Regions from separate parts of the Terrabacter sp. NPDC080008 genome, predicted to be linked through region 4. Evidence: riboswitches for the same ligand, from Rfam matches in the RefSeq annotation. Region 4 holds a riboswitch; each other region holds the start of a gene.
What was found. A riboswitch is a leader RNA that binds a small molecule or an ion and turns the genes downstream of it on or off. The one in region 4 is predicted to bind cyclic di-AMP.

Region 1 (7,169 bases), on a different contig from region 4:
GCATACACGACGGGCACGGCCGCGACGGGGACGAGGCGGTCGACGGTCAGGTGGTAGCCGAGGATCCCGAACGTGACGAGCCCACCGGTCGTGAGCCCGGCCGCCAGCGCGTAGCCGAAGAACTCGCGCGGCAGGCCCGACCCGACCGCGTCGGCGAACCAGCCGCGCAGCCCGCGACGCGCCGGAACGCCCGGCGCCGCAACGGTCTCCGAGGCGGCCGTAGCGGCGGAGGTGCCGTCGTAGACGGACGGGTCAGGCACACGCGAGCGGATGACGAAGAGCAGCAGCATCGCCACTGCCCCGGGGATCGCGAGGACCGCCATGCCGGGCCAGATCACCCCGGACGCAGCGGCGACGACGGCTGCCACCAGCAGCGGCCCACTGAGCGCGCCGACCTGGTCGAGCGCCTTGTGCAGCCCGAAGCCGCGGCCCCGCCCGACCGCCGTCGCGACGTGGGCGAGCAGCGCCGACTTCGACGGGCTGCGCACCGCCTTGCCCGAGCGCTCGAGGAGGATGAGGACGGCGGCGAGGACGAGGCCGGCCCCGCCGACGAAGGGCGTGACGGCCAGCAGCGGCACGCAGACCGCAGTGAGCCCGTAGCCGGCGATCGTCAGGCCCCAGTAGCGGCCGGTCCGGTCGGCGAGCGGCCCGAAGACGAGGCGCAGCACGAGCGCCATCGCCTCGCCCGCGCCGGTGACGAGGCCGACGACGAGGGCGCTGGCGCCGAGGGAGGCGAGCAGCGGCCCGTACATCGAGCGGGCGCCCTCGTAGACCATGTCGGCGGCGAGGCTGACGAAGCCGAACCACCACACGACGCGCCAGGCCGACCAGCGCCGGGTCGTCGACGCGGCGGCAGCAGCAGTGGCGTCGGTGGCGGCAGGCTCGGTCATGGGCGCAACGTAGCAACCGCACCTGCATGCCTGGGCCTAGCCTGAAACCGTGAGCAATCCCGACCGCCACCCCATCGAGGTCGTCTGCGGGGCCGACGCCCCCGAGCCGGCCGAGCACCAGCACACCGTCACCGTCCTGCCCTACCGCGAGGTGCCGCTCGGTGGCCCGCGCGCGATGCCGGTCCGGCGCAGCCTGCCGCAGCGCGAGCGCTCGCTCATCGGCGCGTGGTGCTTCGTCGACCACTACGGCCCCGACGACGTGTCGCAGACCGGCGGCATGGTCGTCCCCGGTCACCCGCACACCGGCCTGCAGACGGTGTCGTGGCTCTTCTCCGGGGAGGTCGAGCACCGCGACACGACCGGCGCCCACGCCTTCGTCCACCCGGGCGAGCTCAACATCATGACCGCCGGCTCGGGCATCGCCCACTCGGAGTACTCGACGCCCGAGACGACCGTCCTGCACGGCGCGCAGCTGTGGGTGGCCCTCCCGGAGAGCGACCGCTTCACCGCCCCTGGCTTCGAGCACTACGCGCCGCCGGTCACCGAGGTCGACGGCGCCCGCGTGCTCGTCTTCCTCGGCACGCTCTTCGGCCAGACGTCGCCGGTGACGATGTTCTCCGACCTCGTGGGTGCCGAGGTCACGCTGCAACCCGGCGCCTCGCTGACGATCGCCCTCGACGCTGCCCACGAGCACGGACTGCTCTGCGACACCGGCACGCTCACCGTCGGCGGCGCGACTGCCAAGCCCGGCGAGATCCTCTTCCAGCCCACCGGAGCCGACCGCATCACCGTCGAGGCCGGTCACGACGAGCCGGCGCGCTTCCTCATCCTCGGCGGCACGCCGTTCGGCGAGCAGATCGTCATGTGGTGGAACTTCATCGGCCGCAGCCACGACGAGGTCGTCGGCTTCCGCGCCGACTGGCAGCGCGAGCGCGCGGCACGCGAGCAGGGGTCGTATGCCGCCGCCCCGCCCGACGCGCGCTACGGCACCTTCCCCGAGGCCTGGGACCACACCCTCCCCGCCCCCGAGCTCCCCAACCTCCACCTCCGCCCCCGCGGCTGACCGACGCAAACTGCCCACTCGACTGGCTGAAGTCCCCCAAACCGTCGAGTGGGCACTTTGCGACACCTGTCCACAGGCAGGGGGCCAGGTTCCTGTGGACAACTCGCAGCAAAGTGCCCACTCGACGCGGGGGTTCGAGCGGGAGCGGGGCGTGGGGGTGGGAGCGGCATCGGCGGCGGCCCACGGCATACGAAAGCGAGCGTTGGGCGAGGACGGCCGCCGACGCTCCACGCCGCGAGCGCCGCCTCGCCCCGCGAGCGCGACCCAGCCACCGCGAGCCAGCCATCGCGCCCCAGCCCAGCGCGAGCAAGCGCCCCTCCAGCGAAGGGGCCCGGTGGGTAAGGATTGGGTCATGCGCGCGACGACGATCCATGCCCCTGGCGACATCCGCCTCTCCGAGGTCCCCGACCCGACGATCGAGGAGCCGACCGACGCCATCGTGCGCGTCGTCGCCGGCTGCATCTGCGGCTCGGACCTGTGGCCCTACCGCGGCGCCAACCCGATCACCGCCGGCTCGACCATCGGCCACGAGGCGGTCGGCGTCGTCGAGGAGGTCGGCTCCGAGGTCAGCCACTTCTCCCAGGGCGACTTCGTCGTCATCCCGTTCGTCCACTGCGACAACACCTGCCCGCACTGCCGCGCCGGCATGACGTCGGTGTGCGAGCACCAGGGCTGGACCGAGAGCGGCCAGGCCGAGCTCGTCCGGGTCGACCAGGCCGACGGCAGCCTCGTCAAGACCGACGGCATGCCCGACGACGCCCTCATCCCGTCGTTGCTGACCCTCGCCGACGTCATGGCGACCGGCTGGCACGCCGCCGTCTCCTCGCGCGTGAGCCCCGGCGGCACCGCCGTCGTCATCGGCGACGGCGCCGTCGGCCTGTGCGGCGTCATCGCCGCCAAGGAGCTCGGCGCCGAGCGCATCGTCGCCATGTCGCGCCACGAGCCCCGCCAGAAGCTCGCCCGCGAGTTCGGCGCCACCGACACCGTGGCCGAGCGCGACGACGCCGGCGTCGAGGCCATCCTCGAGCTGACCGACGGCATCGGCGCCGACTCGGTGCTCGAGTGCGTCGGCACCGACCAGTCGATGAAGACCGCCTTCCGCATCGCCCGTCCGGGCTCGAGCGTCGGCTTCGTCGGCGCGCCGCACGGCGTCGAGCTGCCCGTGCGGCAGATGTTCGTCCGCAACGTCGGCCTCGCCGGCGGCATGGCGCCGGTCCGCACCTACCTGCCCGACCTGCTCGAGCGCGTCCTCGACGGCCGCATCAACCCCGGCAAGGTCTTCGACCTGACGCTCCCGCTCGACGAGGTCGCCGAGGGCTACAAGGCCATGGACGAGCGCCGCGCCATCAAGGTGCTGCTCCGCCCCTGACCATCGCGGGGCCCAACGGCCACCAACGGGTATGCCGTGTTTGAACCGGCGCTGCCCTGCTGGCCTTCTCGCTCGGCTCCTCGGTCGACGAGCTGGTCGACCAGCTGGCCGGCCAGGTCGCCCGACCAAGCCGACGACGCGGCCGCTCCGAACGACGCGCGTGACCACGCCGTCCGAGCGACCGACCGTGCCTCCGGCGAGACCTCTGACCGGGCATCCACGCACCCGAGCGGGCGTGCGGATCGGCAGCACACGGCATACGCCCTCGGTCCACGACCCTGCGAGAGAGACGGAGCACGAGGTGACGCACGCGCGCCTGATCGACACGGTGGCGCCCTCGGAGCCGCGCGGCATCGCCCTCGTGCTCCACGGCGGTGCGGCGCGTCGCGGCGCCGCCCGCGTCAGCCCGACCCAGCTGTCGGTGCTGCGGATGGTGCCGATCGCGGCCCGGATCGCCCGCGCCGTCCGGGGTGAGGCCGCCGTGCTGCGCCTGCTCAACTCGACCCGCGGCTGGGACGCGACCCACACCCCGGTCGACGACGTGCACTGGGCGCTCGGCCAGGTCGCCGAGCGGTTCGGCCCGGAGCTGCCGGTGACGCTCGTCGGGCACTCCCTCGGCGGGCGCGCCGCGCTGATCGCCGCGCGGGAGCACCCGGTGGTCAGCGCCGTCGCCCTCAACCCCTGGGTCTATCCGGACGAGGGGCGAGCCAACCTCTCAGGACGGCAGGTTCTCATCGTCCACGGCGACGAGGACCGGGTGGCTCGTCCGCGCAACGCCGCCGCCGTGGCCCGCGACCTGGCGCGCACCGCCGACCGGGTCGGCTACGTCACCGTCACCGGCGGCAAGCACGCGATGCTGCGGCGCCATGAGGTGTTCGACGGGCTGGCCGCCGACTTCACCGCTGCGACTCTGCTCGGGCGCGAGGTGGACGGTCCCGTGGGCCGGGTCCTCGCCGGTGAGGAGTGGCTCGAGGTCTGAGCGAGGACGGGCCGCCGCGGGTGTCCGGAATGGACCACTTTCCTTTTGCAGACGCCCGTTTCGCACAATACAGTCGGTTCATCCCCTCCATGACCGGTCCGACACCGAAGTGAGGACCAGGATTGGCCCCCAGGTTTGCGTCAGTCGACGACTACATCGCGTCCTACCCCGAAGACACGCGGACGCAGCTCGCCGGGGTGAGGAAGGCGATCAAGAAGGTGGCCCCGCACGCGGCCGAGAAGATCAGCTACGGCATGGCGACCTTCACCGTCGACGGCAAGCCGCTCGTCTACTACGCCGGCTGGAAGAACCACGTCGGGCTCTACCCCGTGCCCACCGGTAGCCCGGAGTTCGAGGAGGCCATCGCCCCCTACCGCCGGGCCAAGGACACCGTCCGCTTCCCGGTCAGCCGGCCGGTGCCGCTCGAGCTGATCGGCGAGATCACCCGGCTCTGCCTCGCCCGCCGTGCCGCCGTGTCGGAGAGCTCCGACAGCTGACCCGTCGGCCACCCCAAGACGGTGGTGCTCGGTCGCCGAGCAGCCACAGGCGCTACCCCGGGCGGCCACAGCCGGACCACAGGCTTGATGTGATCTGCCTCTCACGATCTGCCCGGTCAGGGCTGATTCCGGCCGGAAATCTGGACATAGGGTGACGCAACGGACGCCATGCCGTTACCTCGGCGTGACTTTTGCTGATCGACTCCTCTACTCTTCGGGAGTCCGTCCATCAGGTCGGGCTCTCGCGTGGTGGACCGCCTAGTCCTGTCACCACCTGGCGAGAAGAACCAAACCCTTGTGACAGGAGCGGAGGAACCACACGTTTCTCCGGGCGTCCGGCGCAACGACTCCGGACGTCCTTGGGGTTAAGCCTCAGCCCCGCCGACGAAGTCTCGTCAGCTGGGTCGGAGGCCGGGCACCTTTCCGCCCGAACCCGACAGCTAACTTCGTAGGCGCGGAGAGGCACAGCCGTGATCAACGACACCACCCGTGGGCGCCACCGCGCGCCCGGACGCCACAACCCCCTGAGCGAGCTCAAGCTCCTCGCTCGCGAGTCGGCCCAGCCGGCCCTGAAGGCAGGCGCCCTCGTGGCCGCCACCGGCGGTCTCGTCGCCGGGTTCGCCAACCCGGCGAGCGCCGACACCCTGTCCGCCGCCAAGTCGGCCGGCGTCAACGCCGCCGCCCCCGAGGCGGCTCCCGCCGCGGTGGGCCCGGCCACGACCGCCGCACCCGCGCCGTCGACGGCCCTGTCCAAGATCGGCTTCGCGCCCGCCACGCAGCAGACCGCTGCCCAGCGCGTGGAGAAGACCAAGCCCGAGGTCATCGAGGACGAGCAGGTCAAGGCCGAGCGTGCCGACGCCGCTGCGAAGGCTGCGGCAGCCAAGGCCGCTGCCGACCGTCAGGCCGCCACGCAGCGCGCCTCGCGCGACCTGACCCGCCGCACCCTGACCAACAGCACCTCGTCCGTCAAGGTGAGCGCCAACGCGTCCGCGCCCAGCGCCTCGTCGGGCATGCGGGCCTCCTCCAACTGGGCCACCGCCGGCCAGTGCACGTGGGGCGCCCTCAACAAGTGGTACCAGTCCGAGGGCTACTACCCCGGTGGCTGGACCGGCAACGCGATGGCCTGGGCCTCCGGCGCACGGTCCGCGGGCTACACCGTGAGCAGCACCCCGCGTACGCGATCGATCATCGTCATGCAGCCCGGTGTCGCCGGCTCCTCGAGCGTCGGCCACGTCGGCTGGGTCACCGCCGTCAACGGCAACAAGGTGACCATCATCGAGATGAACGCCACCGCGGGTCCGTACAACTACGACACCCGCACGGTGACGCTGAGCGGCGGCATGTCGTTCATCTACGCTCCGTGAGCGCAGCAGGTTCCGCGCACTGACGCGACTGTGGGAAGGGGAGGACGCCTCGGGCGTCCTCCCCTTCTGCGTCCCCATCCACGGCCTCACAACGAGCGTTCCCTCCTTGCGTGCCAGCCGAGCGCAGCCTGCGAGGTAGCCCACAACCGGGGGCAATCGGGAATGATCGGTCGGCTCTGCTCCTTGACGCCTAGGTAGTTGAAGGCTCCACCGCCTCCCCCGGCGGTGCCCGCCTCGACAGATCCGACCGTCCCCCACACGTGAGGAGCAGGCCCGTGAGCACTGCCTTCGAGAGCATCCGCATCGGCCGCTGGGACCTCCCCCAGCGCTTCGTCATGGCACCCCTGACGCGCAACCGCGCCGGCGAGGGCCAGGCGCCGACCGAGCTCAACGCCGAGTACTACGGCCAGCGCGCGAGCGCCGGCCTCATCATCACCGAGGGCACCCAGCCGAGCGCCGTCGGCCAGGGCTACCTCGACACCCCCGGCATGCACTCCGACGAGCAGGTCGCCGGCTGGCGCCTCGTCGCCGACCGCGTGCACCAGGGCGGCGGCCACATCGTCGTCCAGCTCATGCACGCCGGCCGCATCGCCCACCCCGACAACAAGGGTGGCCTCGAGAGCGTCGCCCCCAGCGCCATCGCCGCCCCCGGCGAGATCGTCACCGCCAAGGGCCAGCAGCCGTATGTCGTCCCGCGCGCCCTCGAGACCGAGGAGATCCCCGGGCTCGTGGCCGAGTTCGTCCACGCGGCGCGCCAGGCGATCGCCGCGGGTCTCGACGGGGTCGAGGTCCACGCCGCCAACGGCTACCTGCCGCACCAGTTCCTCGCGCCGAGCAGCAACCAGCGCACCGACGAGTACGGCGGCTCCCCCGAGAACCGCGCCCGCCTGACGATCGAGATCACCAAGGCCGTGGCCGAGGCCATCGGCGCCGACCGCGTCGGCATCCGCATCTCGCCCGCGCACAACATCCAGGGCGTTCTCGAGGAGGACGAGGCCGAGACCGCC
Region 2 (7,169 bases), on a different contig from region 4:
CGTCGCCGTCCTGGCCGTGCGCCAGCTGCCGACGGTGGACGGTGAGCTGCGTCTGCGCCTGCCCGCGGAGGCGCGCAACCTCGTGCAGCTCCGCAGCGCGATGCGCCGCTGGCTCGCCCGCGCCGGGGTGCCCGAGGAGCCGGCCGGCGAGGTGCTCGTCGCCTGTGGCGAGGCCTGCGCCAACGTCGTCCAGCACGCGTACAGCGGCGACCCGGCGCCCGGTGCACTCGCCGTCGAGGCGCGCCTGGAGGGCGGCACCCTGGAGATCGTGGTGGGTGACGAGGGCCGCTGGCGCCGGCCTGCCGAGCGCGGCGGCGGGTGGGGCCTGCAGCTGATCCACGCCCTCATGGACGAGGTCGTCGTCGAGCACACGGCAGACGGCACCACGGTGCGCCTGCGCCGGCGGATCCCGGTGGCCTCCCCCACGACCGGCGGGCCCGAGGCCCCGGGCGGGTCGGGGGCGTCCGGTGAGTGACCTCGCCAAGGTCGACACGGCCCGCGTGGGCACCACCGCGGTGGTCCGGGTCATCGGCGAGCTCGACCTGTCGAACGCGCGCGCCGTGACCGACGGGGTGAGCCACTCGGTCCCCGAGCAGGTCACCCTCGCCGTGCTCGACCTGACCGGCACGACCTTCCTCGACAGCGCCGCGGTCGCCTCCCTCTTCCGCCTCGCCGAGCGGCTGCGCGACCGCCGCCAGGAGCTGCGCCTCGTGGTCCCCCGCGCCGCTCCGATCCGCGCAGTCATCGAGCTGACCCGCCTCAGCCAGGTGGTCCCGGTCGACGAGGGCCCACCCGACCTGCTCGACACCGCGAGGGCGTATGCCGCCCTCCCGCCGTCCCCGGGTCAGGCGGCCCCGTAGCGGGCGCCGCCGTCACGTCATGCCGCCGCGGGCCGCCGTGACCCCGTCGGCCGACGGACCCCGTCAGACGGACTGCGTGGCGACGCCGCGAAGGAGGGCCAGGTAGTCGTCGACGGGCCTCACACCCGACAGGGCGGCATACCCGTTGGCCAGGACGAAGGGCGTGGAGGTGACCCCCATCGACCGCGCCTCGCGCTCGTCGGCACGCACCTGCTCGGCGTACTCGTCCGAGGCGAGGACGGCAGCCACCCGCCGCTCGTCGAGGCCGCACTCGGCGGCGAGGCGCTGGAGGACCTCGTGGTCGTCGATGGCCAGGCCCTCGCCGAAGTGGGCGGCGTGGAAGCGCTCGTCGGCGGCAGAGCGCAGGGCCGGCCCACCCATCTCACCGGCCAGGGCGCACAGCCGGTGAGCGTCGAAGGTGTTGGCCCGCACCGCACGGTCCCAGTCGAAGACGAGGTCGTCGGCCTGGGCCTCTTCGGACGCCTTGGCGTTCATCAGCCGCCCGGTTCCCGCGTCTCCCCCGCCGTAGCGCACCGACAGGTGCTCGCGCACCGGCACCGACCCGCCAACCGGGACGTCGGGGTCGAGCTCGAAGGCGCGCAGGCGCACCGTCACGTCGTGCGGACGCTCGAAGGCCGCGATGGCGGCCTGCAGACGGCGTTTGGCCACCCACGAGTAGGGGCAGACCAGGTCGCTCCAGAGGTCGAGCTCGATGTGGGTCGTGGACTCTGCGGCAGGCTGGACGGTCATCACGTCAGTCAACCACGGGCCACGGGACGAGCCGGGGAACGCGCTGTGCCCCCACCGCGATGCGGTGGGGGCACAGGGCGTGTGTGCGAGAGGCGGCGCTCAGAAGCGGCCGTAGCCGGACGGCGTGGTCCAGATCGAGTGGTTGCCGGTCGTGGTGCCGGGACGCTGCGCGTCGATCATGCGGCCGGGGCTGACGTAGATGCCGACGTGGTAGGCCGGCGAGCCGAAGAAGACCAGGTCACCGGGGCTCGGGCTGCTGACCCGGGTCGCCGCCGCCTGCTGCGCGGACGCCGTGCGCGGGATCGAGATGCCCGCCTGGCGGTAGACGTAGGAGGTGAAGCCCGAGCAGTCGAAGCCGGACGGGGTGGTGCCGCCGTAGACGTACGGGATGCCGAACAGCGACTGGGCGATGCCGACGATGCCGGAGGCGCTGGGGGCGGGAGCCGGAGCGGAGTCCGCAGCCGGGGCGGGGTTCAGGGCAACCCGCTCGGCGGAGCGCGACACCCGCTGCGAGGCGGCCTGGCGGTCCGCGGCGGCCTTGGTCGCAGCCTCCTCGGCGGCCTTCTGCTCGGCGCGCTGGGTCTTCACCGCGATGTCCTCGATGACGACCGGCGCGGCCTTGGCCTGCTTGAGCGCGGGCTTGGCGAAGCCGATGGCCGACAGGGCGTTGCCTGCCGTGAGGGTGCCGGCCGCGGGACCGACGGCGGCCGGGGCCGCCACGACGCTGCTCGATCCGTCGGCGGCGTTCGCCGTGCCGGCGAACGAGGCGACGAGTCCACCGGAGGCGGCCACGATGGCGGCACCCTTGACGGCGGGCTGGGCAGACTCCTTGGCGATCGTCTTCAGCTCCGCGAGCGCGCTGAAGCGACCGGGGGCGCGGTGGCGCCCGGGAACGTTCTGAGCCACGTTTGACCTCTCGACGCCGGCGAGGTGAGCTGTCGGGTTCGGGCTGGAGGTACTAGCCCGGCCTTCGCTCGGACCGATATCGGTCCACGGAGGGCTTCACCCCGAGGACGTCTCACGACGTCCGCAGAAAGTGGTTCCCCCGCTCCTGCCATGCGGTTCGTGCCGAGCCTCGGGTCGATGGCAGGACTAGGCGGTCCGACCCGGGGCACCTGCTCGACGGGGAGAGCAAGTGGGGCCAACCGTACCCAAGCACCCCATCGGTTGTCACGTTCAGGACACGGGAAGTCAAAGACTTTTCCGGGATCGCGTAAACGAGGTCAGGCGGCCTGGCAGAAGACGTGGACCGCGACGTCGTCGGGCAGCGACACCCCGGCGGACGGCTCGCCGCCCTCCCGGACTGCCAGGACGCGGCCTCCCTCGCGCACCACCTCGACCCGCGCGCCGGGCACGACACCGGCGCTGGTCAGCAGCGCGAGCGCCTCGGGATCGACCTGCACCGGCTCGCCGATGCGCCGGATCGTCACGACGGACGGGTCGTCGCCCACGACGGCAGCCAAGGTGCGCAGCCCGGCGAGGAAGTCCTGCTCCTGCTCCACGCCGAGCTCGGCCAGACCCGGGATCGGGTTGCCGTACGGCGACTCGAGGCCCTCCCCGATGAGGCCGAGGATCTTGCGCTCGACCTTCTCGGACATGACGTGCTCCCACCGGCAGGCCTCGTCGTGGGCGTACTCCCACTCGAGGCCGATGACGTCGACGAGGAGGCGCTCGGCGAGGCGGTGCTTGCGCATGACGCGGGTGGCCAGCAGGCGGCCGCGCTCGGACAGCTCCAGGTGACGGTCGCCCGTGACGGCGACGAGGCCGTCGCGCTCCATGCGCGCCACCGTCTGCGACACCGTGGGGCCCGAGTGGCCGAGACGCTCGGCGATGCGGGCGCGGAGGGGCACGATGCCCTCCTCCTCCAGCTCGAAGATGGTGCGGAGGTACATCTCGGTGGTGTCGATCAGGTCGGTCACGGTCATACCCTCTCAGAGTCGGGCAGCGGTCAGAGCCCGCCCGGCGCCGGTGCCCGGGTGGGGTCGTGTCGCGGCACCCAGATGCGCAGCCAGCCGGCCCCGACGAGGGCGCCCGCGCCGAGGACGACCGCGGACGCGCCGAGCGAGAGCACGGCGCTCAGCCCGGACAACGCCAACGGGCCCGCTGCCCTTCCCACGTCGGCGCACAGGCGCCAGCCGCCGAGGAACTGCGCCCGGCCGTCAGCCGGTGACGCGTCGGCGCCCAGGGTCATGATCAGTCCCGCGCCCAGGCCGTTGCCCAGCCCGAGCACCGACGCAGCCGCGGTGACGGCGACGAGGCTCGTGGCGAATGGCAGCACGGCCATCCCCAGCCCCAGCACGACCATGCTCGGCACCGCCGCCGCGACCCGGCCGTAGCGGTCCATCAACCACCCCGAGGGGTAGAAGAGCGCCATGTCGATGGCGCCGGCCACGCCGAAGACGAGCGAGGTCTGCGCGGGCGAGAAGCCCACCGACTCGGCCCAGAGCGGGATGAGCGCCTCCCGGATCGCACGGGCCCCGGCCACGCACATCGCGCCGGTGCCGAGCGTGAGCAGCACGTGGCGGTGCTGCAGCAGCACGGACGCCACGCTGCGCGGGACGCCGCGCCCGACGACCCGGTGCGCCTGCGCGGTGATGTCGGGGGCGAGGAGGACGAGGACGAAGGCGGCCGTGCTCGCGACCCCGCCGACGGCGTACGCCGACTCCGTCCCCCAGCGCACGATGACGAGCGAGCCGATGAACGGACCGACGAAGGAGCCGATGCGGTTGACCCCGCCGAGCGTCGACAGCGCCCGCGCGCGCATCGCGACCGGGACGGCCTCGGTCAGGTAGGCCTGCCGCGCGAGCCCGAAGAGGGAGCCGGCCAGCCCGACGACGAGCACGCCGGCGAAGAGCACGACAAGCCCGCCGGCCAGGGCGGCGAGCACCATCCCGACGGCCTCGACGACGGCCGCGATGAGCAGCGCCCGGCGCTCCCCGATGCGCGCGGCGAGCGCGCCCGAGGGCAGGTCGCCGAGGAGCTGACCCACGCCCAGCATGGCCACGAGCAGGGCGGCCGTCCCGACCGAGGCGCCCAGCTCGCGCGCCGACACGGCGACGATGGGCGTGACCGCGCCCGCACCCATCGAGCCGAGCAATGTCGGGCCGTACGCGGACAGCGCGATCGCGCGCAGGCTGCCGGCCCCCTGTCGCGGGCTCTCCGACTGAGTCTCGGTCACGCCACAGGACCCTAACGATCGGGTTACTCGGGTGGCCGCACCGCCGGGCCGTCGACAGCATGGGCGGGTGACTGGCGGCGAGGTGACGACCGAGACGGGGCCGGTGCTGCGATCGCGCACCGTGACCCTGCTGGTGCTCGCCGCCGCCGTGGCAGCCCTGCTGCTGGCGTCCGCGGCACCGATGGCCACGGCGGTCGTGGGCCTCATCCTCTTCGGGCTGCTCGGCGTCGTCCTCGAGCTCCGCTATCTCGTCGGCCGCTTCTCGGGGCTGTTGACCCGGCCGTTCCTCCACCTGCTCGCCGTGCTCGTCACCGGGGTGGCCGGCTGCAGGCTGATCGCCGGCGTGGCGCCTGGCTCGGGGCGGCTGGCCGAGATCGTCCTCGGCTGCGCGGTCCTCGGCGTCGCCGCGTACCACGGGCTCGCGGGCCGACGGCGGGTCGTGGCCTGGGCCGCGTTGGCCCCTGTGGCCGCCGCGTCATTGGCGTTCCCCTCCTACTACTTCCTCGTGCTCACGCACCTGCACCTGCTCGCGCCCCTGCTCTTCCTCTGGGACTGGTCGCGTCGCATCACCTCGCCGCGCGGGCGTCTCGCCTTCCGGGCCGTGCAGGTGCTCTGGGCCGTCGTCGTGCCCCTCGCCCTCCTCGCCGGCGCAGGGCGCTCGGGGTTCAGCGCCGACCCGGGCATCGTGCGCAGCGTCGTGGGTGACGGCCACTCCGTGCTGGCCTCGCTGGCTCCCCCTGGAACGAGCCCGGCGGTCGCCGTCCGGGTGCTGGTCGTGTTCGCCTTCGCCCAGTCGATGGGCTACGTCGTCTGGGTGGCGCTGTTTCCGCGGGTGGCCCCGGACGCCTCCGCGTCGTTCGAGGCGCGGGTCCCGTGGGCCACCCCTGCGCGGCTCTGGGCGGCCGGCTTCGTGGCTGCCGCTGTCCTGGCCGTGCTCTTCGGCGTGGACTTCGACCGCGGCAGGGCGCTGTACGCCGCCGTCGCGAGCTACGCGACCTACCTCGAGCTGGCGGTGCTGCTCCTCCTGGTCCTCGGAGGCGTCGCCGCGCCGCGTCGGTCCGGCACCGTCATCCGCCTGCCGACCGACCGGACGTACGCCACGGCGCAAGCTCGACGACATTCGGCGTAAATGGTCTTGCCGCCCCGCCACACCGCGACGTAACGTCGAAGGGTCGAGACCGAAGGGAGGTGATCCGAGAAGTGATTTCTTCCGGACCGTGTGAGGTGGCCACGCGATAGTCGCGCCCCATCCACACCAAGGATGAAGCAGGGCAGTCCGACCTCGTCGGACTGCCCTGTTCCCTGTCCCGCTCCAAGTCAGGGCTGCAGCCGCAGCCGCTCCCAGGCCGAGGCGTCCGCGAGGTCGCCCTCGCCCGTGCGGCGGAAGACGATGCGGTCGTGCAGGCGGTTGCGCCGACCGGCCCAGAACTCGACCTCGTCGCAGCGCACCCGCCAGCCGCCCCAGAAGTCCGGCACCGGCACGTCGTGTGCTCCCCCGGTGTCGGGGAAGCGTTCGAGCACCTCCTGCCACCGGCGCTCCAGCTCGGCCCGGTCGGCGGCGGGGCTCGACTGGTCCGACGCCCACGCCGACAGACGCGAGCCGTAGGGCCGCGAGTCGAAGTAGGCCTCGACCTCGTCCCGCTCGACGAGCTGCGCCGTGCCCCGGAAACGGATGGCGCGGTAGAGGGACGGCCACGTCAGGGCCGCCGCCACCCGGGGGTTCGCCCTGAGGTGCCGGCTCTTGGCCGAGTCGAGGTTGGTCACGAAGCCGGGTCCGCGCTCGTCGAAGAAGCGCATGAGCACGGTGCGCACGTCGGGGGCGCCGGAGGGGTCGACGGTCGCGACGGAGATCGCGGTGGGCTCGGGGACGTCCTCGCGCTCGGCCGCGGCGGCCACGGCGGCGTCGATCCACTCTCGCGCCTGCAGGAACGGGGAGTCGGAGACGTCGGACTCGACGAGCCCGTCGCCGGAGTAGTCGACGCGGCGTACGGCGGCGAGACCGTCCGGCGCACCGGCAGCGGCGGACGGTCGTCGGGAGGCTGGGGTGTCCATGAGGTCAGACTAGGGTTGGCCCATGGCAGGCAAGGGCAAGCTCGTGACCCAGACCCTCAAGCTCGGCATCAAGTACGGCCCCCAGATCTGGGTGGCCACCCAGGCACTGCGCGAGCCGGCCAAGGACGCCGTCAACAAGGCCGTCTCCAGCGAGCGTGCCCGACGGCTCGCGATGAGCCATGCGACCTCACTCACCGACGGCAGCATCCTCAAGGTCTACAAGGGCGACGCCGCCCACTGGCTCGTCTTCAACGGTGACGAGCCGGTCGCCGTGCACCCGGAGATCGACCTGCCCCTGACGACGCTCGCCGCCGGCGCGGACCTGACCA
Region 3 (7,169 bases), on a different contig from region 4:
AGCAGGAGACCTTCCTGCATGTTTGTGCTGGTCAGAGAGCTGGCGAGGGGACTCGAACCCCTAACCCCCTGTTTACAAGACAGGTGCGCTACCGATTGCGCCACGCCAGCACGCCCGCGGCACGAGCCTGCGGACGGGCGAAAGCGTAACGGAGCCCCGCGGCATACGCCCAAACGACGGCCGCCGGCGGGCGCGGGCCGGCCGGGGACAGAAGAACGGCCCCGCGCAACCCAGGGGTTGGTCGCGCGGGGCCGTCCGGCTCAGTTCTACCAGCAGGTCAGGGAAGGCGGAGCACCTGGCCGACGAAGATGAGGTTCGGGTTGGTGACCCGGGCCCCGTTCGCCTTCCACAGCGTCTTCCAGCCACCGCGCACGTGGTAGCGCTCGGCCAGCTGGCCGAGGGTGTCGCCGCTGCGGACGGTGATCTGCCGGCCCGTGGCGGTGTTCCTGGCCGTGTTCGTGACCGTCGGGGCGGCGGCGTACGTCTTCTTCTTGCTGACGGACTTCTTGACGGTCGACTTCTGGACGGTCGACTTCTTGGTGGTCAGCGGCGCACGCTGCGTGGAGCGGGAGACGCTGATGTTGCTCGAGGTCGCACCGCCGTTGGAGCGGCTGAGGCCGGCACGCACCGAGCAGACGGGCCAGGCGCCGGGGCCCTGGCCGGCGAGCACGCGCTGCGCCACGGCGATCTGCGCGTCACGCGAGGCGAAGTCGGCGCGCGAGGCGTAGGCGCCGCCGCCGTAGCCGAGCCACGTGCTCTTGGTGAACTGCAGGCCGCCGTAGAAGCCGTTGCCGGTGTTGATGTGCCAGTTGCCGCCGGACTCGCACGCGGCGACCGCGTCCCAGACCGAGGACGCCTTGGCCGAACCTGCGGTGGCGAGGCCCCCGACGATGGTGGCCGCTCCGGCGATGCCGACGCCCGCAAGGCGCTGCTTCACAGAGATCTTCTTCGCCGCAGCATGCTTGGACAGGTACTGCATGGTTGGGTGTTTCCTTCCTGACGTGCGCCTGCGGGGTTAGCTGTCGGGTTGGGGCGTCAGGTGCCCTGTCGCAGAAGCGACTTCACCCCCAGGCCAGATGCCACCTCGCGCTTCTTCGCGTGAGTGTGCTCTGACCGCACTGGGTCCCCCGTCCTCGCCCGGCCCACGGGTGTGGGCTACATCCCTGGCTGGCGAGGCTCGGCGCGCTCAGGGAACGGATTTTTGGGTGTCCATGTGAAGTTGTGGGGAGCGGCCGGCCCAAGCCGGACGCGACGAAGCGGAACGGGACGACGAGTCGATCCCCCCCTTCCGGCCCAAGAGCCGGGTGCCGCCGAGCACTGACGGTACGTGAGGTTTCAACGCCACACAAGCCGAGTCGAGACAATTTCGTGATCTTTTCGTCGCCCACCGGTCTGGGGTGATGCGGTACGCCCACACGAGGCCCACGGCCCGCTCACGAGCGACACACAGGGGGCGTACGCGTGGAGCGCGCCATCGAAGGGCCCACTCAGCCCGCTCGGGCTCCCGTGCAGGCCGTGCCTGTCCGACCGGTCAGCGCCCGAACGGGCTGGCGCTGAAGGGGGTCCAGGTGAAGCTCATGCCGTGCCGCAGCGCCGTCAGCGCCGCCACCGCGCCGAAGACCACGAGCACACCCGAGACGACCTGTCCCGCGACGCCGCTCGGCACGATCGTCCGCGCCATCGAGCGAGACCCTCGCCGCAGCGACGCCCCACCGGGGCCCCACCAGAGCATCAGCAGGCCGATGGCGCCACCGACGGCCAGCGTTGCGGGAGAGCCGGGCCCGAGGTCACCACCCTGGGCTCCCGCGAGCATCAGCGCTGTTGCGAAGACGCCGGCGAGCGCCACGGCGACCGGCAGCAGCAGTCCCACGACCGTCGCGACCGCACCGACGACGAGGTGCCAGGGGCTCGAGACCACGGCGAACGGCACGTCGCTGCGGCGCCGGCCGAAGTCGTAGCGCCGCAGCACCAGGGCGGTCACCGACCGGTCGGTGGCACGGGCCAGGGCAGACAGCATGGCGATCGAGACGAGCGCCACCCCGGGCCACGCCATCAGCGTGCCCACCCAGGCGACCGCCACGGCAGCGAGCAGCCCGGTGCGAGTGGGCAGCCCGATGCGCGGGTCCCCCTCGCGCTGGACGGGCTCCTGGTCCTCCCAGCCGTCCTCGTCGTCCCACGGACCGTTGGGGCCGGCGTCGTCGTCCCAGCCGCGCTCGTGGGACGGCGGCGGCACCGGAGCGGGCACCCGCGGCCGGGTCGTCGGGGGCGCCCACCGAGACGGCGCGGGCGGGAGCTGCGCGGCGACCGGGTCGAGCGCCGGCTGGACGGCGGTGTGCACCCAGGGCATGACGGCCGTGCCGGCGCCCTCGACCACCTGTGTGTCACCCGGCGTGGCGGACCGCCCGTCGTCCCACAGTCCACCCCGGGGCGTCGGCACGATGGCCGCCTGGCCCGCGGCATACGCCTCGAGGGCGGCGATGACCTCGTCCGCGTGGGGGCGCTGGCGCGGGTCGGGCGACAGCGAGGCGCGCAGCAGCGGCACGAGGCGGGGGTCGACCCCGTCGAGGTCCACCTCGCCGGCCCGGACGCGGGCGAGCACGGCATCCATGCGCCCGCGCCCGAACGGCGGACGACCCGACGCGGCATACGTGATCGTCGCGGCCCAGCCCCACCAGTCGGTGGCGTCGGTGATGGCCGCGCCCTCCACGAGCTCGGGTGAGAGGTAGCCGGGCGTGCCCATGACGAGACCGCCGACGGTGTGGCGCACGTCGTCCTGCAGGTGGGCGATGCCGAAGTCGATGAGGACGGGGTCGCCGTCCTCGAGCAGGACGTTGCCGGGCTTGATGTCGCGGTGCACGACGCCGCAGGCGTGGATCGACCGGATCGCCTCGGCGATGCCGCGCGCGAGCCGCAGCAGGTCGGCCGGTGGCAGGGGGCCGTGGTCCTCGACGACCTCGTCGAGGGCAGGACCGGGCACGTAGCGGGTCACGAGGTAGGGCCGCGGCGCCATGACGTCGGCGTCGATGACGCTCGCGACGCGGGCGTCGCGGATGCGCGAGAGCGTGTCGACCTCGCGGGAAAGCCGCTGGCGCGCGTCGGCGTCGTGCGCCACGTGCGAGCGCAGCACCTTGATCGCCACGGCACGGCCGCGCGGGTCGAGGGCGAGGTGCACCACGCCCATCCCGCCCTCGCCGATCTCCTCGATGAGGCGGTAGGGGCCGATGCGCTGCGCCGACGCGGGCCGGGTCGGGGCGGCCGCGGTGGGCAGCGCCCCGGTGCGCGTGCCGGGCCGGGGGCTCGGCACCCGCGCGGTCCGGTCGTACGCAGTCATGCCCCTACGGTATGCGACTGCGGCGCGGTCGCCGGGACACTCCCGAGGCGCGCCCCGAAGTGTCCGGCTTCCGGCCGGTCAGTGGCTGATGTAGTCGCGCAGCTGGTCGCGCTCGGACTGCAGCTCGGCCAGCCGGTGCTTGACGATGTCGCCGATCGAGACGATCGCCGTCAGCCGTCCGGCCGGATCGACGATGGGCACGTGGCGCACCCGCTCCTCGGTCATCGTCCCGGCGAGGTCTGCGACGTCGTCGTCCGCAGAGCCGGTCGTGACGTCGCTCGTCATGATCTGCGAGACCGGGCCGTCGAGCACGCCGGTGCCCGTCGAATGGAGGTGCAGCACGACGTCGCGCTCGCTCACGATCCCGTCGATGCTCGTCCCGTCCGTGCTCACCACGACGGCGCCGATGCGGTGATCGGCCAGCAGGGCGAGCAGGGTCGAGACGCTCGCATCGGGCTGGATGGTGATGACCTCGCTGCCCTTGTGGCGCAGCACGTCCGAAATCTTCACGGCGACTCCTTCACCTTGTGGATGCGCCTCCGGCGGCCCACCCCAACACGCCGAGGTGCGCCGGAGATGCCCTGACTCGACCCTAGAGCCGCACCGCACCCGGCCGCCAGACTTCGCTCGTTAGAGTGAGACGCGATCGCGTCCCTCGTGCCGCGGGCCGGTGCTCGTGGACCGGCACCCGTCCCATCGGGTATGCGGCAACCGTCCTCGAGTGCAGGAGTTGATTGCGTGTCGTCCGACCGGCCGACCTACGACCTCGTCATCGCGGCCAACCGCCTGCCCGTCGACAAGGTCGTCACCGACGACGGCGAGGTGGAGTGGCGGCGCAGCCCCGGCGGCCTCGTGACGGCCATGGAGTCGGTGATGCGCTCGCAGCCGGGCGCCTGGGTCGGGTGGGCCGGAGACGCCGGCGACGCGCCCGAGCCGTTCGAGGAGGACGGCATCTACCTGCACCCGGTCCCCCTGTCGGCCGAGGACGTGCGCGACTACTACGAGGGCTTCTCCAACGACACCCTCTGGCCGATCTACCACGACGTCATCGTCCCGGCGAGCTTCCACCGCGAGTGGTGGTCGAGCTACCGCCGGGTCAACCAGCGCTTCGCCGAGGCGGTCGCCGAGGTGGCTGCCGAGGGCGCCACCGTCTGGGTTCAGGACTACCAGCTGCAGCTCGTCCCGGCGATGCTGCGCACGCTGCGCCCCGACGTGCGCATCGGGTGGTTCAACCACATCCCCTTCCCGCCCGTCGAGCTCTTCGCCCAGCTGCCGTGGCGCACCCAGCTGCTGAACGGCCTCCTCGGCGCCGACTTCCTCGGCTTCCAGCGCCAGGCCGACGCCCGCAACTTCATCCGCGCCTGCCGCCAGCTGCTCGGGGCGGCGACCCGGCGCGACCGCGTCACGGTCGAGGGCGAGAACCGCCAGGTGCGCGCCGCCGCCATCCCGATCTCCGTCGACTTCAAGGGCCTCGAGGAGCTCGCCAAGCGGCCCGAGGTGATGGCCCGCGCCAAGGAGATCCGCGAGAGCCTCGGCAACCCCGAGGTGCTCATGCTCGGCGTCGACCGGCTCGACTACACCAAGGGCATCCGGCACCGGCTCAAGGCCTACGAGGAGCTGCTGTCCGAGCGGCGCCTCGGGCCACCCGAGGTCACCCTCGTGCAGGTCGCCACACCGAGCCGTGAGCGCGTCGACGCCTACCGCATCCTGCGCGCCGAGATCGAGCAGACCGTGGGCCGCATCAACGGCGAGCTGGGCAAGATCGGCGCGCCGGCCGTGCACTACCTGCACCACTCCTACCCCCGCGAGGAGATGGCGGCGCTCTTCCAGGCGGCCGACGTCATGCTCGTCACCCCCCTTCGCGACGGGATGAACCTCGTCGCCAAGGAGTACGTCACCTGCCGCCACGACCTCGGCGGCGCCCTGGTGCTGTCCGAGTTCACCGGCGCCTGGCACGAGCTGCACCAGGCCTTCGCGTGCAACCCACACGACATCGAGGGCCTCAAGCAGACGATCCTGCGCGCGATCAACACCCCGGCCAAGGACAAGCAGCGCATCATGAAGGCGCTGCGACGCCGGGTGTCCGACCACGACGTCCAGCGCTGGGCCGCCCGCTATCTCGCGGCGCTGGCCGCCGCGCCCGAGCTGCCGGCGCCCGAGCCGCGCGAGCATCCCGTCCCCCACGCCGAGGAGACCCCGCGGATGCCCGAGCCCGACAACCGCACCCGGGCCCGCTCGTGACCCACCAGGCCGCGCTCGAGGACGCCCTCACCCGCGCTGCGGCGGCACCTTGCGTGCTCGTCGCCACCGACTACGACGGCGTCCTGGCGCCCCTTGTCACCGACCCGATGCAGGCCACTCCGGTGCCCGGCGTCATCGACTCGCTGCGTTCGCTCGCCGCGCTGCCCGACGTGCACGTCGCCGTCGTGTCGGGGCGCGACCTCGCCACCCTGCGCACCCTCACCGGCCTCGAGGAGGACGAGCCGATCGTGCTCATCGGCAGCCACGGCGCCGAGTCCTCGAGCGAGGCCGTGCGCGAGGCCATGGCAGCCGCGTCCGTCACCCCCGACGACGAGGCCACGCTCGCCGAGCTGCGTTCCGACATCGAGGCGCTCGTCAAGGAGAGCCATCCACAGGCCAACATCGAGCTGAAGCCGGCGGCGGTGGTCGTCCACGTCCGCGGCCTGCCGCCGGAGGTCGGCGACGCCGCCATCGCTGACGCACGTCGCGTCGCCCTCGACCACCCGGGGGTCAAGGTGCTCAAGGGCAAGTCGGTGCTCGAGCTCTCGGTCTCCCATGCCGACAAGGGCTCTGCCGTCACGGCGCTCGCCCGCAACCTCGACGCGAGTGCCCGCCTCTACCTCGGCGACGACGTCACCGACGAGGACGCGTTCGCCCGCCTGCGACGGACCGACGACGTCACCGTCAAGGTCGGCACCGGCTCGACCGCGGCCCGCTACCGCGTCGACGACGAGTCCGCCGTGGCCGAGCTCCTGACCCGGCTGCTCGACTCCTGCTCGGCCGCCCACCCGGCGAGCTGAGCCACGCGGCTTGCCCGGCGGCACACGCCCCCGGGCCGCGTCCACGACCCGACCGCTCGGGTATGCCGCCCTGCCGTCCCCTCGGTCAGTGGCGCCGCACGGCCCCCGTCGAGCCACGGACGACCAGCTCGGGACGGAAGACGTACTCCGCTCTGGGAGAGGGTTGCCCGGCGATCTCGTCGAGGAGCGCGCGCACCGTCGCGGCGCTCATGGCGTTGACCGCCTGGCGCACCGTCGTCAGCGGGGGGTCGGTGAAGGCGATGAGCGTCGAGTCGTCGTAGCCGACCACCGAGAAGTCGCGCGGCACGTTGAGCCCGCGCTTGCGCGCCTCGCGAATGGCCCCGAGCGCCATGAGGTCCGACCCGCACACGACCGCCGTCGCGCCGCGGTCGAGCAGGCGTCCCGCGGCGGAGGCGCCGCCCTCGACCGAGAAGAGCGAGCGCTCGATGAGGTCGTCCACGTCGGAGCGGCCGGTCAGCTCCTGCATCGAGTGGCGGAAGCCGGCGATCTTGCGGATCACCGGCACGTAGCGGTCGGGCCCGACGGCGAGGCCGATCTCGCGGTGGCCCAGGCTCACGAGGTGCTCGAGCGCCAGACCCATCGACGCGACGTCGTCGTTGCTGATGAACGGCGCGTCGACGCCCTCGATGTAGCCGTTGACGAGGACGAGCGGCAGGTTGCGCTCGCGCAGCGCGATGTAGCGGTCGGGCTTGCTCGTCGTGTCGGCGTGCAGGCCGGAGATGAAGATGATGCCCGCGACACCGCGCTCGAGGAGCATCTGGACGTAGTCGTCCTCA
Region 4 (7,169 bases):
GAGGTCGACGTGGAACTTCGGCACGATGAAGAGCGACAGGCCCTTGGTGCCGGGGCCGGCGCCCTCGGGGCGGGCGAGCACGAAGTGCACGACGTTGTCGACGAGGTCGCTCTCGGCGCTCGTGATGAAGCGCTTGACGCCGGTGATGTGCCAGGTGCCGTCGGGCTGCTGGACGGCCCTGGTGCGGCCGGCGCCGACGTCGGAGCCGGCGTCGGGCTCGGTGAGCACCATCGTGGTGTGCCAGGCCTTGTCGACGATGTGCTTGGCCAGCTTCTTCTGGTCCTCGGTGCCGAGGTGGAAGAGGAGGTTGGCGAAGGAGTAGCTCGCGGTGAACATGTGCACGGCCGGGTTGGCGCCACAGACCATCTCGGCCACCGACCAGCGCAGCGACGCCGGAACGACCATGCCGCCGAGCTCGGCCGGGACGTCGAGGTTGCCCCAGTCGCCGTCGACGTAGGCGCGGAAGGACTTGCGGAACGACTCCGGCATCGTCACCGTCTGGGTGGCCGCGTCGTAGACCGGCGGGTTGCGGTCGCTGTCGAGGAGGCTGTCGGCCAGCTCGTTCTCGGCGAGGCGCGAGACCTCGTGGAGGATGTCCTTTGCGGCGTCGACGTCCACGTCGGCGTAGATGCCCTGACCCAGGACCTCCTGGCGGTCGAAGACCTCGAAGAGGTTGAACTCGAGGTCGCGCACGTTGCTCTTGTAGTGGCCCATCGGGGGACCCTCCGCGTTCTTCTCGCTCGTGCGGCCGCGCCGTCGCCGGCGGGCGCGCGAAGTTACTGGCCGGTTACCTCCATGATGCTACCGGCCAGTAATGCGCGCAAGGACAGGGAGGTATGCCGAAGGGCCCGGTCGCAGTGACCGGGCCCTTCGTCTGGAGCAGGCGGCACGAATTGCACGTACGTCTTCCTTCTGGAAGAAGGCTGTTCTGCTACTGAACTACGCCTGCGAGGCGTCGCCTACCGTAGCAACAGCCGGACCAGTCGTCCAAAACGCGCGCCGCCCGGCGCGGCGCCTAGGAACCGTCGCGCACGCGGCGGGCGAAGGCGGACGAGCGCAGCTGCAGCTCCTCGACCCGACGGGCCACGAGCGCCACCGGGTCGAGGCCGCCCTCCATGCTGTTCGGCAGCCGCCGCACGTGCGTCGAGCAGCTGAAGTCGGTGTGCACCAGGGTGCCGAGGCTGTTGCCCTCGCGGCCGGCGGCGCCGGCGCGCCTGGCCGTGAAGAGCTTGACGTCACTCGTGGCGATGACGTCCTCGCACCAGGCACACATCGCGCTGGACTTCCGCGTCCGCTCGGAGGCCCGCAGCAGGAAGCCGACGGGCTCGTCGTCGACGGGCACCACGGCATACGCGCGTTGCGGGTTGCTCCGGTCGGTCCAGCCGAGGTAGTCCAGCGACTCCCAGCGGTCACCGAGCCGCTCGAGGTCGGGCAGAGGTGCCTGCTTCGCCTCGCGACGGCTCGCGTTGATGAAGGACGCGCGGATCTCTTGCTCTGTCAGGGGTTTCACGGTCGTGCTCCTCGTCGGTTCGCGGGCATGACCGGATGGCCGGTCAGCCGGGAGTGGGGTGGGGGAGGGCGCGAGCCGCTCTGCCGGCCATGGTGGCCACCACCCTCTCCGGCCCTCGACGTAACAGTCGGTCCGGGCCTGCACACTGACGAGTCACCGCGCGCCACGCGCGGCCGGGTCCATCGTGCGCCCCTATTGGCGCCCCGGTCCACCCCTTTCGCCCGGTCCGTCGGAGGGCGCGTATGCCGTCCGCCACCTCTTGGGCGTCGGGACGCCCGGCGACGTGCCCGGGTTGGGCACCGTTTGTCCCGGCAACAGTTGCCGATATCCAGCGATGACCTATGGTTCACGGCCCCGCTCTGCCACCGTCGTGAGTGCTCATCGACCGGGGTCTTCCCCGGTCGGCCCGCGGCACGCCGAGTCCTGTCCGCCGTCGGGGCAGTCAAAGCATCACGTGGACAGGATCGGGAGACCCACTTCTGGGCCGGCAAGGACCGGTCCTCGGGGTGAAGCCGCCATGCGCGGCCGGGCTACCTCCGCCCGAACCCGACAGCTCATCTCGAAGGCGTGGGAAGGAACCCGACCATGCCCGCTACTACCCCTGCACGCCCTCCACGCAGTCTCCGACAACTTCGCTCGCTCGCCCTGACACCGCTGCTCGCCGCCGCCCTGCTCCTCGGACTGGGCGGCGCTCCTGTGTCCGGCACCGCTGCCTCCACTGGCTCGACCGGCTCCCCACCGGGATCGACGTCCGTGTCGGCGGTCACGGTCCACGCCACGCCGGCCTACGCGGTGCCGTTGCGCACCCAGGGCCTGCGCCTCACGGCCGCCCAAGTCGGCAAGTGGTACCGCTGGGGGGGCGCCGGCCCGACGTACTTCGACTGCTCCGGCCTCGTCTACTACGTCTTCCACACCCGGCTGCACCAATACCTGCCGCGCACGGCGAACGCTCAGCGCCTCGCGACGATCCGGATCGCCAAGGCGAACATCCTCCCCGGTGACCTCATCTTCTTCATGTCGGGCGGCCGGGCCTACCACGTCGGCGTCTACGCCGGTTCCGGCAAGGTGTGGCATGCGCCCCGTCCGGGCCAGCGCGTCCAGCTCTCGAGGCTCTGGACCACCGCCTGGGTCGCCGGCCGGGTCCGCTGACTCAACGACCAGCGCGTCCGGTGTCTGGACCCCACCCGCCAGGCACCGGGCGCGTGAAACCCCGCCGTTCGGACGTACGGCCGCTCAGGTCAGCGGCGCTCGCAGGTCCCAGCCGTCGAGGATGGCCTGAACCGCCCGGCCTGCGGACTCGTTGACGACGACAGGGGCGGCGAGGTTGACGGACGTGCCCGAGTCGCCGGGGGTGGCCACGACGAGGATGCGGGCGCGGTCGTCGGGCTCGAGGCCGACCTGCGTGCTGGCCGCCGTGACCTCGGGGACGTAGTCGGGCAGGTAGAGGGCGGCCTCGAGCAGGAAGAGGCGCACGTCCGGGGCGTCCTGCGGCTGCAGGCTGTAGACGCCGTCGGCCCCCTCCACCGGGTCCAGCTCGTAGACGGTGTGCGGGTCCAGGCCCGGCATCGGCTGCTCGAACAGCAGGGTGCTCATCGCAGGAACTCCGTCAGGCTCGGCTGGAGGACCTTCGCGGTGACGGCGAGGGCCGCCTGGTAGGCGGTCTGCTGCAGCTGCAGGTCGAGCACCGCCTGACCGAGGTCGACGTCCTCGATGGCCGTGCGCCGGGAGGTGAGCGATGTCGTGGCCTCGGTCGTGGCCTGGCTCGCGCGGTCGAGCAGCGCCGACCGGGTGCCCACCTCCGAGCGGGCGCTGACGACCGTGCTCATCGCGGCGTCGAGGGCCCCGAGCCGGGACGTCGGGTCGGTGCCGGCCCGCAGGTCGGCAGCGATCCCGTCGAGGACCGAGAACGCGGACGTCGCGCCGGTGCCGAAGACCGCGCGGCCGTCGGCGTCCACGGGGACGCTCTGGTCGGCGGAGATGCGGCGCGTCACGCTGCCGGGCGAACCGTTGAAGGTCGGTGGAGTCCCGTCGGTGAAGGCGGCCTCGGCGTCGGAGGTGCCGGCGAAGACGTTGCGCCCGAGGTAGCGGGTGTTGGCCGAGGCGAGCAGGTCGGCGCGCAGACCGTCGACGACCGAGGCGAGGGCGTCGCGGGCGTCCTGCGTCAGTGAGCCGTTGCCGCCCTGGATGACCGCGTCGCGGACCTGGCGCAGGACGCCGGTGGCGCCGTCGAGCGCCGAGTCGATGGTGCGCAGCCAGCCGGTGCCGTCGGCGATGTTGCGCTGGAACTGGCCCCGGGCGGCGAGCTCGGCGCGGACGCGCAGCGCCTCGCCGGTGCCGACGGGGTCGTCGGACGGGCGCGAGATGCGGGCGCCGGAGGTGGCGGTCTGCTGGGCGGCGGACAGCCGCGACTGCCGCTCGCCCAGCGCGCGCTGCGCGGCGAGGGACATCGACTGGTCGGTCACACGGATCATGGTCAGCGTCCTACGCTTCCGGTGCGGTTGATGAGGGTGTCGAGGGCTTCGTCGATGGCGCTGAGCACGCGGGCGGCCGCCTGGTAGGCGTGCTGGGCCGCCATGAGCCCCACGCTCTCCTCGTCGAGGCTCACCGATGCGCCCGAGACCTGGGCCTGCTTGGCGTTGCCGGCGGCGGTGTCGGCGATGGTGGCCTGCTGCGTCGCCGCGCGGGAGGCGCTGCCCGTGGCCGTCACGAATGCAGCCCACTGCGCGTCGGGCGATGCGCTCCCGCGGGAGAGCTGGGCGATGGCATCCGCGGTGGAGGAGTCGAGGGCACCTGACCCGACCGCTCCGGTCGCGATGCCGTCGGCGCTCGTGGGCACGACCGAGAGCCCACGGGCCGGCGGCTGCGTGGGGTCGAGGCGGAAGAAGTCGAGGCCGGTGGCGCCGGTCGGGGTCTGACCGCCGCGGTGGACGGCGTTGACGGACGAGGCGATCGACCGGGCGAGCGCGTCGTAGGAGGCCGCGGCCTCGGCGATGGCGCCGCCCGTGCCGTCCGCCTGCGCGGGCGCGAGGACCGAGAGGGCTCCGGCGATGGTGCCGCCCTCGAGCCCGACCTCGTGGCCGGGCTGGTCGGCCCACTCCAGCCGCGGCGGCGACGCGGCGGCGCCGTCCAGCGCACTCGCCCCCACCACGGCGACCGAACGGGCACTGTCGCCCCGGACGAGGGCGTTGCCTCCGAGGTAGACGGTGACCGTGCCATCGGGCTCGTCGCGGACCGCCGCGCCGGCGAGGGAGGAGATCGACTCGGTCAGTCTGGCGCGTGCGTCCACCAGCTCGTTGGGGGAGCCGCCCTGCGCGACGGCCGACCGGATCTGCTTGTTGAGGGCCGCCACCTGGGCGGCCGCGTCGTTGAGGGAGGAGACCATGCCCCGTGCGTCGGTCGCGGTGTCTGCCCACTGAGTCTCCAGGGCCGTGCGGCCTGTCGACAGCGTCGTCGCGACCTGGCCGGCCGCGCTGAGCAGGGCACTGGACGCTCCCGGGTCGCCCGGCCGGTTGGCCACGTCGTGCCAGGCCGACCAGAACGCGGTCAGGCGGGCGGAGAGCCCGTCGGTGCCCGGCTCGCGAAGGGTCGACTCGACGCGGCCGAGGGCCGACGACCGCTGGGCGAGGTAGCCGGCGCTCGACGCGGTCAGGCGCACCGACGCGTCCATCAAGGCGCTGCCGAGCCGGGCGGTGCGGTCGACGGAGACACCCTGACCGGCCTGCACACCGGTGGCCCCCGCCCAGCCCTGAGCGGGAGCGCTGATCGAGGACTGCTCGATGCGCTGGCGGGTGTAGCCGTCGGTGCCGACGTTGGCCACGTTGTGCCCGGCGACGTCCATCGCCTGCTGGGCGGCGGACAGCCCCCGGTAGGCGGTGCCGAGTGGGCCGAAGGTGCTCATCGTGGCCTTTCGAGGTGGGCGGGTCGTCGTGGTGGGTCGGGAGGTGCGGGCGGAGCTCGTGGTCGGGGGTGCGGTCAGAGGTCGCGGTCGAAGAGGTGCGCTTCGCCCGAAGAGGCCGCCCGCCCTCGCGCGTCGTACGTGGTGCCCGACGTGAGGTCGGTGGCGGCGAGCGTCTCCTGCGTCGAGCGGGCGGCGGCCCGTAGGAACTGCGCATTCGCATCGCGGAGCGCCCGGATGGTCGCGGACTGCTCGGTCATGGCGGCCAGGTGAGCGGAGAGGATCTCGGACCAGGCCCCGTCGGGGGCGCCGGCCGCGAGGTCGCGCAGCGTCGCGTCGGCAGGGAGTGACCACTCGTGGGCCACCGTGGCCGCCGCAGCAGCGCGCTCCAGGCCGGCGGCCCTGAGCCGCTCGAGCACCTGCTCCACCTCGCGCGTCGCGTGCGAGATCCACCGGGTCCGGCCGGCGGTGAGCAGCAGCTGCTCCTCCTCGAGCTTGAAGGTCAGCAGGTCCAGCAGCTCGCGCTCGTGCCACAGCCGGGCCGAGAGGTCCGAGACCGTTCCCACGTGGCTGTCTCCTCGCGTCAGCAGGGTCGCGCTGTCCATGGCTGGCTCCCCCTCCCGGAGATGTCGTGGACCGGCGCCTCGTGCCCGGTCAGTCTCCTCTATCGGCAGCGGTTCACGGCCGATTAGCCACGTGGTAAAGGCGGGGTAAAGCGAAGAATCTCCCGATCCGCGCTAACGCCGTCGGGATACCCGCCGATAGGAGCGGCTGAGGGCCCACGGACGGGCCCGGCAGCACCCACACCATTCATGGAGGAACCACGATGGCTCTGACCGTCAACACCAACCTGTCTGCCATGCAGGCGTACCAGAACCTCAGCCGCACCTCGGCGAGCATGGCCAGCTCGATGTCCAAGCTCTCCAGCGGCCTGCGCATCAACACCGCGGCCGACGACGCCGCCGGCCTGACGATCTCCGAGGGCCTCAAGGCCCAGGTCAACGGCTTCGGCGTGGCCGCCCGCAACGCCCAGGACGGCATCAACGTCGTCCAGACGGCGGACGGCGCGCTGGGCGAGGTCCACTCGATCCTGCAGCGCATGCGCGACCTCGCGGTGCAGGGCGCGAACGACTCGAACAACGCCGACTCTCGCGCAGCCATCCAGAAGGAAGCCGACGCCCTTGGTGCGGAACTCTCCCGGATCTCAGAGTCGACGAACTTCAACGGCATCAACCTCTTCCAAGGCGGGGCGACCAAGGGACCGGCGACCCTGAACTTCCAGATCGGCGCTGCTAGCGACGCCGCATCCCAGATCGCCGTCAACACGGTGGATCTGGGGACCGCCCTGACGAAGGTCGTCACGCTCACGGGTGGATCAGTCGTTTCGGCCGCCGCCGGTTTCGATGTCACCGACAGCACCAAGGCGCAGACCACGATCGGGAACATCGACGACGCGATCAAGAACGTCTCGACCGGCCGATCCGACCTCGGAGCCCAGCAGAACCGCCTCAGCCACGCGATGAACATCGCGAACATCGCGGCGCAGAACCTCGCGGCGTCGCAGTCGCACATCACCGACACCGACATGGCGGCGGAGATGGTCAACTACACGAAGTCCAACATCCTCTCGCAGGCCGGCACGGCGATGCTCGCCCAGGCCAACCAGTCCAGCCAGGGGATCCTCAAGCTCCTCGGCTGAGCAGGCTTGAACAGCCACGGGATCTAGCCGCCGGTGGCCGGGGACACTACCCCCGGCCGCCGGCG

Region 1: linked by a shared signal. The riboswitch ahead of AB0316_RS02370 (CHAP domain-containing protein) and the one ahead of AB0316_RS19395 (C40 family peptidase) in region 4 are both predicted to bind cyclic di-AMP.
Region 2: linked by a shared signal. The riboswitch ahead of AB0316_RS14585 (C40 family peptidase) and the one ahead of AB0316_RS19395 (C40 family peptidase) in region 4 are both predicted to bind cyclic di-AMP.
Region 3: linked by a shared signal. The riboswitch ahead of AB0316_RS05760 (transglycosylase family protein) and the one ahead of AB0316_RS19395 (C40 family peptidase) in region 4 are both predicted to bind cyclic di-AMP.

Annotation. Positions count from the first base shown of each region.
Region 1 covers NZ_JBFBLC010000001.1:501,900-509,068, reverse strand. The annotation lists gene AB0316_RS02395 (MFS transporter) at 1-890, opposite strand, end outside; gene AB0316_RS02390 (pirin family protein) at 940-1,953, shown strand; gene AB0316_RS02385 (zinc-dependent alcohol dehydrogenase family protein) at 2,306-3,322, shown strand; gene AB0316_RS02380 (alpha/beta hydrolase) at 3,624-4,301, shown strand; gene AB0316_RS02375 (DUF1801 domain-containing protein) at 4,424-4,798, shown strand; cyclic di-AMP (ydaO/yuaA leader) riboswitch at 5,074-5,265, shown strand; gene AB0316_RS02370 (CHAP domain-containing protein) at 5,269-6,162, shown strand; gene AB0316_RS02365 (alkene reductase) at 6,438-7,169, shown strand, end outside.
Region 2 covers NZ_JBFBLC010000004.1:444,248-451,416, reverse strand. The annotation lists gene AB0316_RS14600 (SpoIIE family protein phosphatase) at 1-475, shown strand, start outside; gene AB0316_RS14595 (STAS domain-containing protein) at 468-860, shown strand; gene AB0316_RS14590 (DsbA family oxidoreductase) at 924-1,610, opposite strand; gene AB0316_RS14585 (C40 family peptidase) at 1,710-2,516, opposite strand; cyclic di-AMP (ydaO/yuaA leader) riboswitch at 2,519-2,684, opposite strand; gene AB0316_RS14580 (iron dependent repressor, metal binding and dimerization domain protein) at 2,834-3,529, opposite strand; gene AB0316_RS14575 (MFS transporter) at 3,559-4,788, opposite strand; gene AB0316_RS14570 (hypothetical protein) at 4,856-5,917, shown strand; gene pdxH (pyridoxamine 5'-phosphate oxidase) at 6,106-6,840, opposite strand; gene AB0316_RS14560 (hypothetical protein) at 6,863-7,169, shown strand, end outside.
Region 3 covers NZ_JBFBLC010000001.1:1,214,921-1,222,089, reverse strand. The annotation lists tRNA gene AB0316_RS05765 (tRNA-Thr) at 38-110, opposite strand; gene AB0316_RS05760 (transglycosylase family protein) at 278-979, opposite strand; cyclic di-AMP (ydaO/yuaA leader) riboswitch at 988-1,193, opposite strand; gene AB0316_RS05755 (serine/threonine-protein kinase) at 1,532-3,331, opposite strand; gene AB0316_RS05750 (CBS domain-containing protein) at 3,410-3,841, opposite strand; gene AB0316_RS05745 (trehalose-6-phosphate synthase) at 4,070-5,572, shown strand; gene otsB (trehalose-phosphatase) at 5,569-6,372, shown strand; gene AB0316_RS05735 (LacI family DNA-binding transcriptional regulator) at 6,458-7,169, opposite strand, start outside.
Region 4 covers NZ_JBFBLC010000008.1:78,233-85,401, reverse strand. The annotation lists gene AB0316_RS19410 (acyl-CoA dehydrogenase) at 1-714, opposite strand, end outside; tRNA gene AB0316_RS19405 (tRNA-Gly) at 876-949, opposite strand; gene AB0316_RS19400 (FBP domain-containing protein) at 1,016-1,510, opposite strand; cyclic di-AMP (ydaO/yuaA leader) riboswitch at 1,915-2,090, shown strand; gene AB0316_RS19395 (C40 family peptidase) at 2,264-2,659, shown strand; gene AB0316_RS19390 (flagellar assembly protein FliW) at 2,744-3,103, opposite strand; gene flgL (flagellar hook-associated protein FlgL) at 3,100-3,981, opposite strand; gene flgK (flagellar hook-associated protein FlgK) at 3,984-5,408, opposite strand; gene AB0316_RS19375 (flagellar protein FlgN) at 5,483-6,010, opposite strand; gene AB0316_RS19370 (flagellin) at 6,232-7,104, shown strand.